3 regions of the Rhizobium zaerense genome follow, and region 1 is predicted to be linked to each of the others. Evidence: predicted binding sites of a transcription regulator. Region 1 holds the regulator's gene; each other region holds the start of a gene.
What was found. The regulator LexA, encoded in region 1, represses DNA repair genes until DNA is damaged. The targets are predictions, from matches to a motif close to TGTTCNNNNTGTGTTCNG.

Region 1 (4,192 bases):
GACCACGGCCGTCTGCTGCTTGTCTCGCCTGTCTTCCTCGGTGCCGGGTCAGCCTTCTGGTTTCTCGCGGCATCGGACTTTCCGCTCGTTGCATCGCTGCTCTGCCTGTTGCTGCTGATCGTCGCCGTTCTCATCGCCAGCCGCAGCCGGGCGGCATTGCGGGCAACGCTGCTGGCGCTTGCACTTGTGGCCTGCGGCATGGCCTCCGCGCAGCTCGAGAGCTGGCGGGCTTCGACCGTGATCCTCGATTCCGCCGTCACGACGACGGTGACCGGCCGTGTGGAACGGCGCGAAGGCGACGGTCGCGGCCGGTGGCGCTACATTCTTGCCGTCACCGGTACGGAGGCGCCGGAAGTGAAGCGGTCGCCCGAACGCATAACTGCGATCACCCGCGGCGCAGACGCGCCCATCGAGATCGGTGATATCATAACCGGCAGGGCGCGGCTGACGCCGCCGGCAGGTCCAGCACTTCCTGAGCTCAACGACTTCTCCTTCGGTGCCTATTTCGATGGAATCGGCGCGAACGGCTTCTTCTACGGCGCGCCGTCGAAGGTCGACTGGCAGGCAGGTCCGCAGGCGGCAAGATCGACGTGGGAAGCTCTGCTCGAAGGGCTCTACCGGCTGCGCAGCGGCATTGGCGACCGCATAAGGTCGATCTTGCCTGGCGACACCGGCGCTTTCGCCGCTGCTCTGGTGACGGACGAGCGGCGCGCCATCTCGAATGAGACGACGGAAGCGCTGCGCCAGTCCGGCCTGGCTCATATCGTCGCCATCTCCGGCCTCAACATGGCGCTGTCGGCCGGTATCTTCTTCGTTGGGTTCCGGATGTTGCTCAGCCTCTTTCCCGGCGTCGCTGAGGCCTATCCGACGAAGAAGATCGCTGCCGCCGGCGCGCTCATCGCCGTGACCGCCTATTTCCTGATCTCGGGCTTTGGGGTCTCTGCCGAACGCGCCTTCATCATGATGGCCATCATGTTGATTGCCGTCTTCTTCGACCGGCCGTCGATCAGCCTGCGCAATGTCGCGCTCTCCGCGCTCGTCATCATCGCCATTTCGCCGTCCGAGGTCTTGGGTCCGAGCTTCCAGATGTCCTTTGCCGCGACATTGGCGCTGGTCTCGGGCTATCAGCTGTGGAAGGACCGGCGCGTCCGCGAAAACGCCTTCCTCAAGCTGCCGATCATCAGGCCGGTCGTTACGGTTGCGGGTTTCTTCGGCGGCGTCTTCCTGACGTCGCTGATCGGCGGCTTTTCAACCGCGCTGTTTTCGATCGAGCATTTTCATCGCCTGACCGCCTATGGCCTGCCGGCAAACCTCGCGACGATGCCGATCATCTCCTTTATCGTCATGCCGGCCGGGCTGCTGGCGATGCTGCTCATGCCTTTCGGTCTGGATGTTTGGGCCTGGAAGGTCGTCGGATTCGGCCTCGATCTGGTGATCGCGGTCGCAAAGACGGTATCCGGCTGGGGCGGCAATATCGACGTTGGCCGTTTGCCCGGCTGGTATTTCGCGGTCGCCGTGGCAGGCTTTCTTCTGCTGACGCTGCTCCGGACGCGACTGCGCCATTCCGGCACATCGATCATCGCAGTCTCGACGCTCATCCTGTTCCTTCTACCGGTTCCCCGGCCGCCGGATCTGGTGATTTCGGAGGATGGCAATCTCGTCGCGGTCGTCGAGGCGGCAGCAATGGCGTCCAACCGTGAACGACCGCCGGATTTCATCTTCGACCAATGGCAGAGAGCGCTGGTCCTGCCGACGCATGATCCGCCGAAGATGCTGGATGGTCCTGCTATCCCGCCGGAGGGAGAAGACCGCCGCGTCAGGCTTTCCCGCGATCAGCAGACCGAAGCGAGGACCGCGATGCGTGCAGCCGCAGCGGCCGGTGAAGCAAACCGCTTTTCCTGCGTCAAAAAGGCCTGGTGCACATCAAGGCTTGGCAATGGCCAGGTCGTGGCCGTCATCGACAATGCCGCCTATCTCGGCCCCGCATGCGACGCCGCCGATATCGTCGTGACGTCGGTCCGCCTGCGCTTCAACAGCTGCCGCTCAGGTGCGACGCTCTTCACCGGTGAAACGCTGCGCAGGACCGGTTCCGTCGAGTTGCGCTTCACGAACGCCGGCCTGGAGGTGGCAACCGCATTCGATGCATTGTCGCGGCCATGGATGCGCCATCGCGCCTATGACTGGCGCAGCAATAGTTTTACCGAGCCCGGTCTAGCCAAGGTCAGTGATAGCGGCGAATAAGACCGACGAGCTTGCCCTGAACCTTGACACGGTCCGGCCCGAAAATCCGGGTCTCGTAAGCCGGGTTGGCGGCTTCGAGCGCAATCGAGGCGCCCTTGCGGCGGAAGCGTTTGAGTGTCGCTTCCTCGTCGTCGACGAGAGCAACGACGATGTCGCCAGGACTTGCGGTGCTGCCGTTGCGGATGATCACGGTGTCGCCGTCAAAGATGCCGGCGTCGATCATCGAATCGCCCTTGACCTCCAGCGCATAATGTTCACCGGAACCGAGCATGTCGGCCGGAACGACGATGTCGTGGGTGTTGTTCTGGATCGCCGAGATCGGAACACCGGCGGCGATGCGGCCCATGACCGGCACGGAGACCGAGTTGCCGTTGTCGGCGACGGGTTTTGCAGGGGCAGGAGCGGCGACCGGCTGTGGCTTGCCGAGGCTGCCCTCGATGACGCTCGGCGAAAAGCCACGCCGCGGCTGGATGCTGGGGCTGTAGGCCTCCGGAAGCTTGATGACCTCGATCGCGCGGGCCCGGTTCGGTAGGCGGCGAATGAAGCCACGTTCCTCGAGCGCTGTAATCAAGCGATGAATCCCGGACTTCGAAGCGAGGTCCAGGGCATCCTTCATTTCGTCGAAAGATGGCGGAACGCCGGATTCCTTCATGCGCTCATGAATGAAAAGGAGAAGCTCCTGTTGTTTGCGCGTGAGCATCGACGTTGTGACCTCGTGATTGAAACAAATCCAGAACAGACACTATATGTTCCATATGTGTTCCGCAAGTAGCTAAATTTCCGTAAAACTTGGCACCAACTCGTCGAGATTCTTATTTTCATTCGCCGGATTGGACACATGTCTTGCATTGAGGGTGGCGCTGTCGCACATCTCTTGCCGATTTGAGGAGGGATATGATGAACACGCATTCCACCAAACCGTACCCGCTGGATCATGTCGTGCTGCCGGTCGTCGACATCGATCTGGCGCGCGAAAGGCTCGGCAAGCTCGGCTTCACCGTTGCCGCCGATGCGCGCCATCCCTTCGGAACGGAGAATGCCTGCGTCTTCTTTGCCGACAAGACCTATCTGGAGCCGCTCGGGATCGCGAGCGTCGAGGAGAGCGAGGCATCGGCGCGACGAGGCAATGTCTTCACCGCTCGCAACCGGGCTTTCCGCTTCCGTTGCGGCGCGGAGGGGCTTTCGGCGGTGGCCTTCGGCAGCAAGGATGCCGGCATCGATCATCAGGATTTCGTCGGCAACGGGTCGAGCGCCGGGGAGATGCTGCAGTTCAACCGGCCGATGACGATGCCGGACGGCTCCGAGACGATTGCCGGCTTCAAGCTGGCTTTTGCCGGCGACCTGCGCGCGCCTGATCTCTTGCTCTTCACCGTCGAGCGTATCAATCCGCTGCCGGCCGACCGCGCCGCGCTGGAGACGCATGCCAATGGCGTGACCGGCATAACGGAGATCGCGCTTTGCGCGCCGGAACCGGCCGCATTCGCTGCCTTCGTCGGCCTTGCAGCGGCGCAATCGGCAGTCGAGAAAACCGGTTTCGGCGTCAATGTCGCGGCGTCAAATGCGAAAATCGGTCTGATGACGCCGGAAGGGCTGGAGGCCTATTTCGACATCGCCGGCTCATCCGCAGATCGCGGCCTGCGCGGCCGGGCAATCCTCTTTGCTGTTGCCGATCTTGCCGTGACAGAAGCGCATTTGGCTGCTAACGGGGTGACATACACGCGCAAGAACAATCGCATTCTGGTGAAGCCCGCGCCCGGGCAGGGCACGCTCTTCGCCTTCGAGGAAACACGATGAGCACTGATACGAATTCCGACGTCAGGGTCGGCGAAGGCCAAGGCCAGGTCACCTTTTCCAATACCGGCCGCCTGTCGCTAATTGCCGGTCCCTGCCAGATGGAGAGCCGCGACCACGCCTTCATGGTCGCCGGCACGCTGAAGGAGCTTTGCGGAAG
Region 2 (4,192 bases), 1.0 Mb from region 1:
CGTTGATCAGCGTGCGGCCCTCGAAGCCCTTGGTGACGCCCTCCATCTCGATGACCACCTGGCCGAGGCGCTCGCTGACCGGGATGATGATCTGCGCGTCGCCGGGACGCTGCTTCTCGGCGGCATCCACCAACTGCTCGTAGGACTTGATACGGGCCTTGGACTTGGCCTGACGGGCCTTCGGGCTGGAAGCGATCCATTCCTGTTCGCGGCTGATCGCCTTCTGGCGCGATGCGTCTTCGCGGCTTTCCTGCAGCATGCGCTTGGCTTTCGCCTGCAGGTAGGCCGAATAGTTGCCTTCGTAGGGAATGCCACGGCCGCGGTCGAGTTCGAGGATCCATCCGGTGACGTTGTCCAGGAAGTAGCGATCGTGGGTAATCATCATCACGGCGCCCGGATAGTCGCGCAGATGTTTTTCGAGCCAAGCGATGGTTTCGGCGTCCAGGTGGTTGGTCGGTTCGTCGAGCAGCAGCAGGTCCGGCTGCGAAAGCAGCAGGCGGCAGAGCGCGACACGGCGTCGCTCACCACCCGAAAGGCTGGTGACATCGGCGTCGCGCGGCGGGCAGCGCAGCGCTTCCATCGCCATTTCGACCTGGCTTTCCAGATCCCAGAGGTTCTGGCTATCGATGACGTCCTGAAGCTTGGCGCCCTCTTCCGCCGTCTCGTCGGAATAGTTCATCATCAATTCATTGTAGCGATCGAGGACAGCCGTCTTCGAGGCAACGCCTTCCATGACGTTCTCGAACACCGTCTTGTTTGCATCGAGATGCGGCTCCTGCTCCAGATAGCCGACGGTCGCACCTTCGGCGAGCCAGGCTTCGCCGGTATACTCCTTGTCTTGGCCTGCGATGATGCGCAGCACGGTGGATTTACCCGCGCCGTTCGGACCAAGGATACCGATCTTGGCATCCGGGTAGAACGAAAGGTGGATATTCTCCAGGATCTTCTTGTTGCCATAGGCCTTGTTAAGGCCGGACATATGATAGATGAACTGACGTGCCATGCTGCGCTGCTCCGGGCGGGAAACTTCGATTGTGCCGCTATGTAGGCGAAACAGCGCCTGCGGGCAACGCCGAAACCCGGTTTACTCAGGATTTCCGGTCAAAAGCCCGCAGCGTCGACGACGCCCTCGTCGCAGCCGAACGACGTTTTTCCCGCACCCTGGATCAGATCGGCGAGGCCCGTACTTTTCGCCGATGCCGCCCCGGCGGCTTCCGAAAGCCCGATCGTCAGCTCGCTGATCAGCCTGACATTGCCGGCCCGTCGGCAGCTCATCTTGACGCGGTCGCCGGCGCCCGGCCCGAAACTCTTGTCGAAAGCCGCCTTGATCGCTTCGGACTTGACCGGCTTGCCGATGTTGGCAGCGAAGAGATCGCGCACGGCCGACGCGTTCAGTGCGCCCACCAGATGCACGCCGACACCGAAATAGTCGTCGGCGCTCATCTTCGTGCAGGTGCCATGCTTCACCCATTCATGCCGTTCCAGGCCGGATTCCGTGCCGGGCATCGCCTTTGCCAGCGCCGTCTTCGTCTCGGCCGCAAGCGTGACCTCCGGCAGCTTGTTCCAGTCGCCATCCTTGTCGGCGGTCTTCTGCTCGGCGCTCACCCCGCAATAATCCTCCCGCATCGGCCAGAGCCCGTGCAACGAGAAGTTCGTCGCGTCGGGGCGCTCGCCGGTCTGGCTTGCGCATTCGGCCTTCTTCTGGTTCGTCTGGCAAAAGGCCGGCTGCCAGCTCGCCGCCAGAATGAAGCGGGTGCGCCCGCCAGCCTCCTGCGCCACGGCGGCGCCGGCAACAACCATCGACAAGGCAATCGTCAAGGTACGCAACTGCATGCTGCTCATTTCAACCCCCAAAAAAGAACAATACAGGAACAAATAAGCACGAAGATCGAATGGCCGCAACCCTGAATCGCAACAGGGCCGCAATTTATTGTCGGATAATCAAGCACCCATGTTGCAATTGCCCAGCGATCTGGTCTGTTGCCGCCGGGAGGATCCATATGTTTGCTGAAACGCAAAGGCTGGCCGTGCCTGGGGCGTCGCTGGCCTATCACCATGCCAAGGCCGAAGCTGCAGCTCGTGCCATCCTGTTGATATCGCACGGCTTGGCCGAACATTCGAAACGATACCGCTCCTTTGCCGAGGCGATGGCGGCGCGCGGCTATCACGTCTATGCCCATGATCACCGAGGCCACGGCGAGACGACGGCACCCGATGCGCCGATCGGTCGCTTTGCCTGGCGGGGTGGGGTCGAAAAGGTGGCCGGCGACGTCATCGCTATGCGCGGTTATGCGGCCTCCCGCCATCCCGGCCTGCCTGTGATCCTCTTCGGCCATTCGATGGGCGGCCTCATCGCCCTCAACGCTGCCGTCACGGCTCCGGCCGACTTCGACGCCGTCGCGATCTGGAATTCGAATTTCGCCGTCGGCCTTGCCGGCCGCGCCGCCCAGGCGATCCTGCTTGCCGAGCGCATGCTGAAGGGCTCCGACGTGCCGAGCGGCCTGCTGCCGAAGCTTACCTTCGGCACCTGGGGCAAATCCATTCCCGGCCGCCGCACCGAGTTCGACTGGCTGTCGCGTCTTCCCGATGAAGTCGACAAGTATGTCACCGATCCGCTCTGCGGCTTCGACGCCTCAGTCTCTCTCTGGCTCGATCTCTTCGAGCTGACCTTCCGCGCGCCGCAGAAAATCCACCTCGACCGGCTGCCGCGGGACATGCCGATCCATCTCGTCGGAGGCGGGGAGGATCCTGCGACGGAGCGTGGAAAAGCCCTGCTCTGGCTGTCAAACCATTTGAAAGGGCAAGGCTTCTCCCGTATCAGCACTGAGATATATCAGGACATGCGTCACGAAACACTAAATGAGATCGGTGCGGATGCGGCGATCGCAGCCTTCGCGGACTGGTGCGACAGGGCCGTCGCAGGATCCTGAGCGACCAATATCCTGAGGCAGGGATTTCATCATGAACAGCACCTCCGCCCGCCCTGTTTCGTCCGCCTCCGACGTGACTATGGGGCTTGCGCTGATGTTTATCTCGGTGATGTTATCGCCGATCATCGATATCTTCGCCAAGCTTGCCATCCTCACCGTCCCGTCCGCCGAAATCACCGCCGCCCGCTTCGCCGTGCAAGCGCTCTGCATGCTGCCAATCGTCGTGTGGCGGCGCAGCTTCGCCGATTTTTCCTGGCGCCAGAGCCTGTTCCACGCGATCCGCGGCGCGATCATCACGATCTCGATGATCTCCTTTGTCACTACGCTGAAATACATGGCAGTCGCTGACGCAATAGCGATCTTCTTCGTCGAACCGATCATGTTGACGATCCTCGGCGGTATCTTCCTGAAGGAGATGATCGGTTGGCGGCGTTACACGGCCTGCGGCGTCGGCTTCTTCGGAGCGATGCTGATCATCCAGCCGAGTTTCGAAGAGGTCGGCTACATCGCTCTTCTGCCTGTCGTCAGCGCCTTCTGTATTGCGATCTTCGTGCTGATGACCCGCGTGCTCTCGCATAGGGAAGATCCCTGGTCGATGCAGTTCCAGATGGGCATCTGGGGCCTGCTCTTCTGCATCATCCTGCTTTATCTCAGCCGGGGAACCGGCTCCGACATCTTCGATCCGGTCATGCCGGAAGGCCGCGCCTGGTTCTATCTCGCCGGCGTCGGCGCTATGGCCGCGATATCGGGCATCCTTGGCGTCTATGCTTATCGCGCAGCACCGGCTTCAACGCTTGCGCCGCTGCAATATTTCGAGATCGTCTCGGCAACGATCTTCGCCTGGCTGGTCTTCGGCGACTTCCCGAACGCGCTCAAATGGCTCGGCATCATAATTATCATGGCGTCTGGCTTCTATATCCTCTGGCGCGAGCGGCGCTTTGCATCGAAACCGGTATCCGATACATCAGAGGCGACGTGGACGCCGTAAATCTAGAATGAGAGTACAATTCCGAAAACCGCTCACACTTTTCGGCACTATGCTCTGAACCTGCCGGAGGAACATGACGGAGACCGTGACGAAAAAACCGCCGCTTGCCGGCATCCGGGTGATCGAGCTTGCCCGCGTGCTCGCCGGCCCCTGGGCGGGACAGATGCTCGCCGATCTCGGCGCCGACGTCATCAAGGTCGAAAATCCAGACGGCGGCGACGATACGCGCCAATGGGGGCCACCTTTCGTCGAGGGCGCCGACGGCAACAACCTC
Region 3 (4,192 bases), 2.3 Mb from region 1:
CCTGCCTGGTGACGGCAAGGATCTGCTCTTCCGTCCCGATGGGCTCGATCAGGCGGCTTTCGGCCGAGAGGCTGGCAACAGGACGCCGGGGCGAGACCGGCTCCTCTTCACGTCCCAGCGCCTGGTCGAGACGCAGAAGCAGCTCCGGGCCGAACCGGCGGGTCAGCGGCGCGCGCGGTGCATCGATGATGTCGCCGATATATTTCAGACCGAGCTTGTTCAGGGCAGCGACGGTTTGTCCTTCCAGCCGCAAGGCTGCGACCGGCAAGGACATCAGCACATGTTCCGCCTCCTCGTCCCCGATCACGCCGCCTTGCCCGAAGCGGGACGCAGCCCAGGAAAGGCCTGATGACGATGAGACCGCGCCGCGGGCATCGAATCCCATATGGAAAAGCCGCGACAGCACATCCTTGAGAAGCGCCTTTTCACCGCCGAAGAGATGGGCGCAGCCGCTAATGTCGAGAAACAGACCGTCCTTGCCGTCGAACGCCACCAGCGGCGTATAGCGGTCGCACCAGTCGGCAATTGCCTCCAGCAACCGGCGGTCGGCCGCCGGATCCTCTTCCGCCACCTCGAGCATGGGGTACATGGCGCGCGCTTCGGCAACGCCCAGCTCCTTCCTCAGCCCCAACCTTTCGGCCAACTCGTCCAGTGCCGTCAGCCGCATGGCATTGTTGAGCTTGCCGGAACAGACGATAGGCGGCGTTTCAGGACGCCCTTTCGAACGCCAGGAGAGCCCCCATCGCTTGCGGGCGATCCGGTCCGTTGGCAGATGCGGGAAGCTGAGCGCCAGAATGCGCTGACTGTTCGCCTGGAGGACGAACGAGGTTTGGTTCGGCGACAGGGAGAAATTGGCGGTCATGGGGGTTCCACTCCAGAAGAAAGGAGAGCGGGGCCGGATTGCGGCTCTTCTCCAGCGTAAGACGGAAAATCGGATTGCCGATGCTGCCGGAAAGTTTCGATCCATCCGGCAACGGCCGCAGACCGGACGGGGCCGGCTCAATATGCAGACGGAAGGCCGCACTGCTTGCCTCCTCTGCTCCGGCCTGGCGGACAAGGAATAGCGGACGGCGGACAGCATGCGCCCTGAGACTGAGCCTGCGGCTTTCGGTCAGGCCGAAATGGGCGGGATTGCCTCGCACTTCGAAGATGACGGCCGAGAAGGCAGCGCTTTCCACCGCCACCTCCGCCAGCCAGAGTGCCTCGTCCAGCTTGCGCGGCGCGGCATGGAGAAACCGCTCCGGGCTTAACCCGAAATCCCGAAGCCCTGGTGCATAGGGACGACCGGCCTCCAGCGTGCCGACGGCATCGCCGATCCAGAGCAACGGCATAAGCCTGCCGGCATCCGCTTCCTGTTTCTGCAGCCGCGCGGCAACAGCCATCGCCAGCCCGCTTGCCGCACCGGCATCGCGAGACAGAGCCGAGCGGAATTCGGTGATCGCATCGAGCGGCAACCCGCCTTCCAGCGCGCTGTCGAGAAATTCAACCCCAAACGCCAAGGGCGGCAGAATGCGTCTCCTGGGTGTCTGACCTCCTGCCGCCAAGGCTTCCTGCTCCGCCGCGGCAAGCGCCGGCGCGAGCCTTCCCTCCAGTCTGGCGATGGTTTCGCGGAGCGCAAAAAGCCGCTCGCGCGCCAGGGCGTGCTGCGCCATGGCGTTCTCCAATTCGTCTTGTTCCTGTTATGTTCTTATAGATTCCAGAGAGCTAATGAAGAGTCAACGGCCATTTTCTATGAATTTATTCCTGCCTTTGATTCCGCACTCGAAAATCGGCGATAAAGGTTCTATATGGGCCCGCAAAGGAAGGAATATTCATGGCCCGCATAGACCAGAGCGATGATTGGCGGGACCGCCATGCGCCGACGATCAGCACCTTCGAGTCGCTGGCGATGGAGGCCTATAGCCATTTGCCGGATGAATTTCGCCAGCTGACGACCAACCTCACGATCGAGATTGAAGATTTCCCCGATGACGACGTTTTCGAGGACATGGCGCTGGAAACCCCTTTCGATCTGCTCGGCCTTTTCGAGGGCAGGGGCATTTCCGAACGTTTCACGCTGGAGACCGGCGAGATGCCGAACCGCATCCGCCTCTACCGCCGCCCCATCCTCGACTACTGGGCTGAGAACGACGAGACGCTCGGCGATATCATCACCCACGTCCTGATCCACGAGATCGGTCACCATTTCGGCCTAAGCGACGATGACATGGAGCGGATCGAGGCAAGCGCCGAGGAAGCCGCCGAACGATAGAGCGCCGCGCGTCCAAGGACGCGCTAAGGACGCTCTATCACTTTCAATCACGCATAATCCTTTCCGAAAATCGATTACAATTTTCGGGGTTATGCGCTAAAACCTCACTGCTCTGAGAGCTTCATCTCAGGATCGTAATCCTTGCCTTCGACATGCTTGACGACGGCCTGGCCGCATTGCATCGCGCCGGTCGCGGCATTGAAAGCATAGGTCGGCGAGCCCTCCAGCGACCAGCCCTTGTTGAGGACGGCGGTGACCTTGTGGCAAAAGGAAGCATCGTCGGGACCGGTCAGGAAGCGGTAAAGTTTCATTACATCATCTTTCGTGCTGCAATCTGGCGGGCTGCGATCAGGCGGGCTTTATGGACCAGACTTTCCGCTTGGGCAAGATGCAGCCGCTCGATCATCCGCCCGCCTGCATTGATGACGTTCAGCCCATCGGAAGCGGGGTCGGCAAAGGCTGATATGATCGCCTCCGCTTCTGCAATCGCCGCCGGATCGGGGCCGAAATGGCGGTTGGCGGGCTCGATCTGCGCCGGATGGATCAGCATCTTGCCGGCAAAACCCATGGCCCGGCTCTGCAGGCATTCGGCATCGAAACCCTGTTCATCCCTGAAATCGTTGAAGACGCTGTCGATCGCATCGAGCCCGTAGGCGCTGACCGCAAGGACGACCTGCATCAGCCACGGCACGAGATAGCTCCTCCCCGGTTGTGGAAGCACACCGGTTTCCTTGCGTAGGTCGTTGAGCCCGACGACGAGACAATCGAGCCGCGAGCCCGGGGTGCGTCCGGCTTCGGCGATAACAGCCGCATTCAGGATGCCACGCGGTGTCTCGATCATCGCCCAGATGCGCAGATCTTCCGGTGCTTCGGCCTCGGAGAGAAGGTCACTGAGCGCCATGACATCCTGCGGTTCGTCGACCTTCGGCAGCAGCACGGCGTCGGGATTGAGCGCGATTACCAGTTCCATGTCCGCCAGACCGAAATTGGTCGACAGGTCATTGATGCGGATGATCCGCTCCTTGCCTTCGAGCGGCCGAGCCGAAAAGAAATTCCTCAGATTTTCCCGCGCTTCCGCCTTTCTTTCCGGCGCCACGGAATCCTCGAGATCGAAGATCACGGCATCGCAATCGACCGCATGGGTCTTTTCGAGGGCGCGGGGATTGATGGCAGGCGCACTCAACACCGAACGGCGCAGGCGGGCGGAGCGGGTCGTGGGATTTCGGCTCATGGCGAATTAGTGCCAAGCTTTGAAAGCCGAAGCAAGCAGCCCACCCCAGAACATCGAGCAGAACAACAAAAAGCCATGCTTGCCTTGCAGAGAGGAAAGAGAAGGACCACATTCCTTTCCGAAGAAAGGTCTCTAACCATGCAGAACATTCGCTCCATCTTCCTCATGCTTGCCGGCGCCACCGTTTTCGTGGCTATGCTGCTTCTCACCTTTTCGGTGACGCTCGCCGTCGGCGGCATCCTGACCGTGCTCATGGTCGGACGTGCGCTTTCGATGAAGATGAAGCCCGCTCCGGTTCGCGCCAAGGCAAATAACGGCCATCGCGAAATGCGGGTGTGGAACGACGGCCGCGGCACGATCATCGATCTCTGATCATCTTTTCGCTGAAAAATTTGGCCGACACTGTCGCATCGCGCGTCCATGTTACGTCTTTGAAGCAGCCGGGCATTCAGCCGGCGCTTCGGAAACGAATGGAGGACAAGCATGGATACGACGACAGAGAGCAACCCGACCAAGATGCCACCGGTCAAGAATGGCCTGCTGCCCTATCTGACGATCGACGGCGCAGTGAAAGCTGCGGAATTCTACAAGAAGGCCTTCGGCGCCGAAGAGGCCTATCTCGTGCCGGTCGACGAGAGCGGCCGAACGATGCATGTGCATCTTTACATCAACGGCAGCTCCCTCATGCTGTCGGATGCCTATCCCGAATA

Region 2: the regulator LexA is predicted to act here: its motif matches at 1,857-1,874, upstream of ACS4RR_RS10230 (ribonuclease T2 family protein).
Region 3: the regulator LexA is predicted to act here: its motif matches at 1,672-1,689, upstream of ACS4RR_RS02820 (ImuA family protein).

Annotation. Positions count from the first base shown of each region.
Region 1 is NZ_CM132690.1:3,163,697-3,167,888, reverse strand. Features, by position in the region: gene ACS4RR_RS15325 (ComEC/Rec2 family competence protein) at 1-2,241, shown strand, start outside; gene lexA (transcriptional repressor LexA) at 2,222-2,941, opposite strand; gene ACS4RR_RS15315 (VOC family protein) at 3,139-4,035, shown strand; gene kdsA (3-deoxy-8-phosphooctulonate synthase) at 4,032-4,192, shown strand, end outside.
Region 2 is NZ_CM132690.1:2,136,727-2,140,918, reverse strand. Features, by position in the region: gene ettA (energy-dependent translational throttle protein EttA) at 1-1,003, opposite strand, end outside; gene ACS4RR_RS10230 (ribonuclease T2 family protein) at 1,102-1,842, opposite strand; gene ACS4RR_RS10225 (alpha/beta fold hydrolase) at 2,001-2,930, shown strand; gene ACS4RR_RS10220 (DMT family transporter) at 2,962-3,918, shown strand; gene caiB (succinate--glutarate CoA-transferase) at 3,992-4,192, shown strand, end outside.
Region 3 is NZ_CM132690.1:571,223-575,414, reverse strand. Features, by position in the region: gene ACS4RR_RS02825 (Y-family DNA polymerase) at 1-667, opposite strand, end outside; gene ACS4RR_RS02820 (ImuA family protein) at 708-1,652, opposite strand; gene ACS4RR_RS02815 (metallopeptidase family protein) at 1,814-2,251, shown strand; gene ACS4RR_RS02810 (DUF1737 domain-containing protein) at 2,356-2,562, opposite strand; gene ACS4RR_RS02805 (HpcH/HpaI aldolase/citrate lyase family protein) at 2,562-3,482, opposite strand; gene ACS4RR_RS02800 (hypothetical protein) at 3,621-3,854, shown strand; gene ACS4RR_RS02795 (VOC family protein) at 3,966-4,192, shown strand, end outside.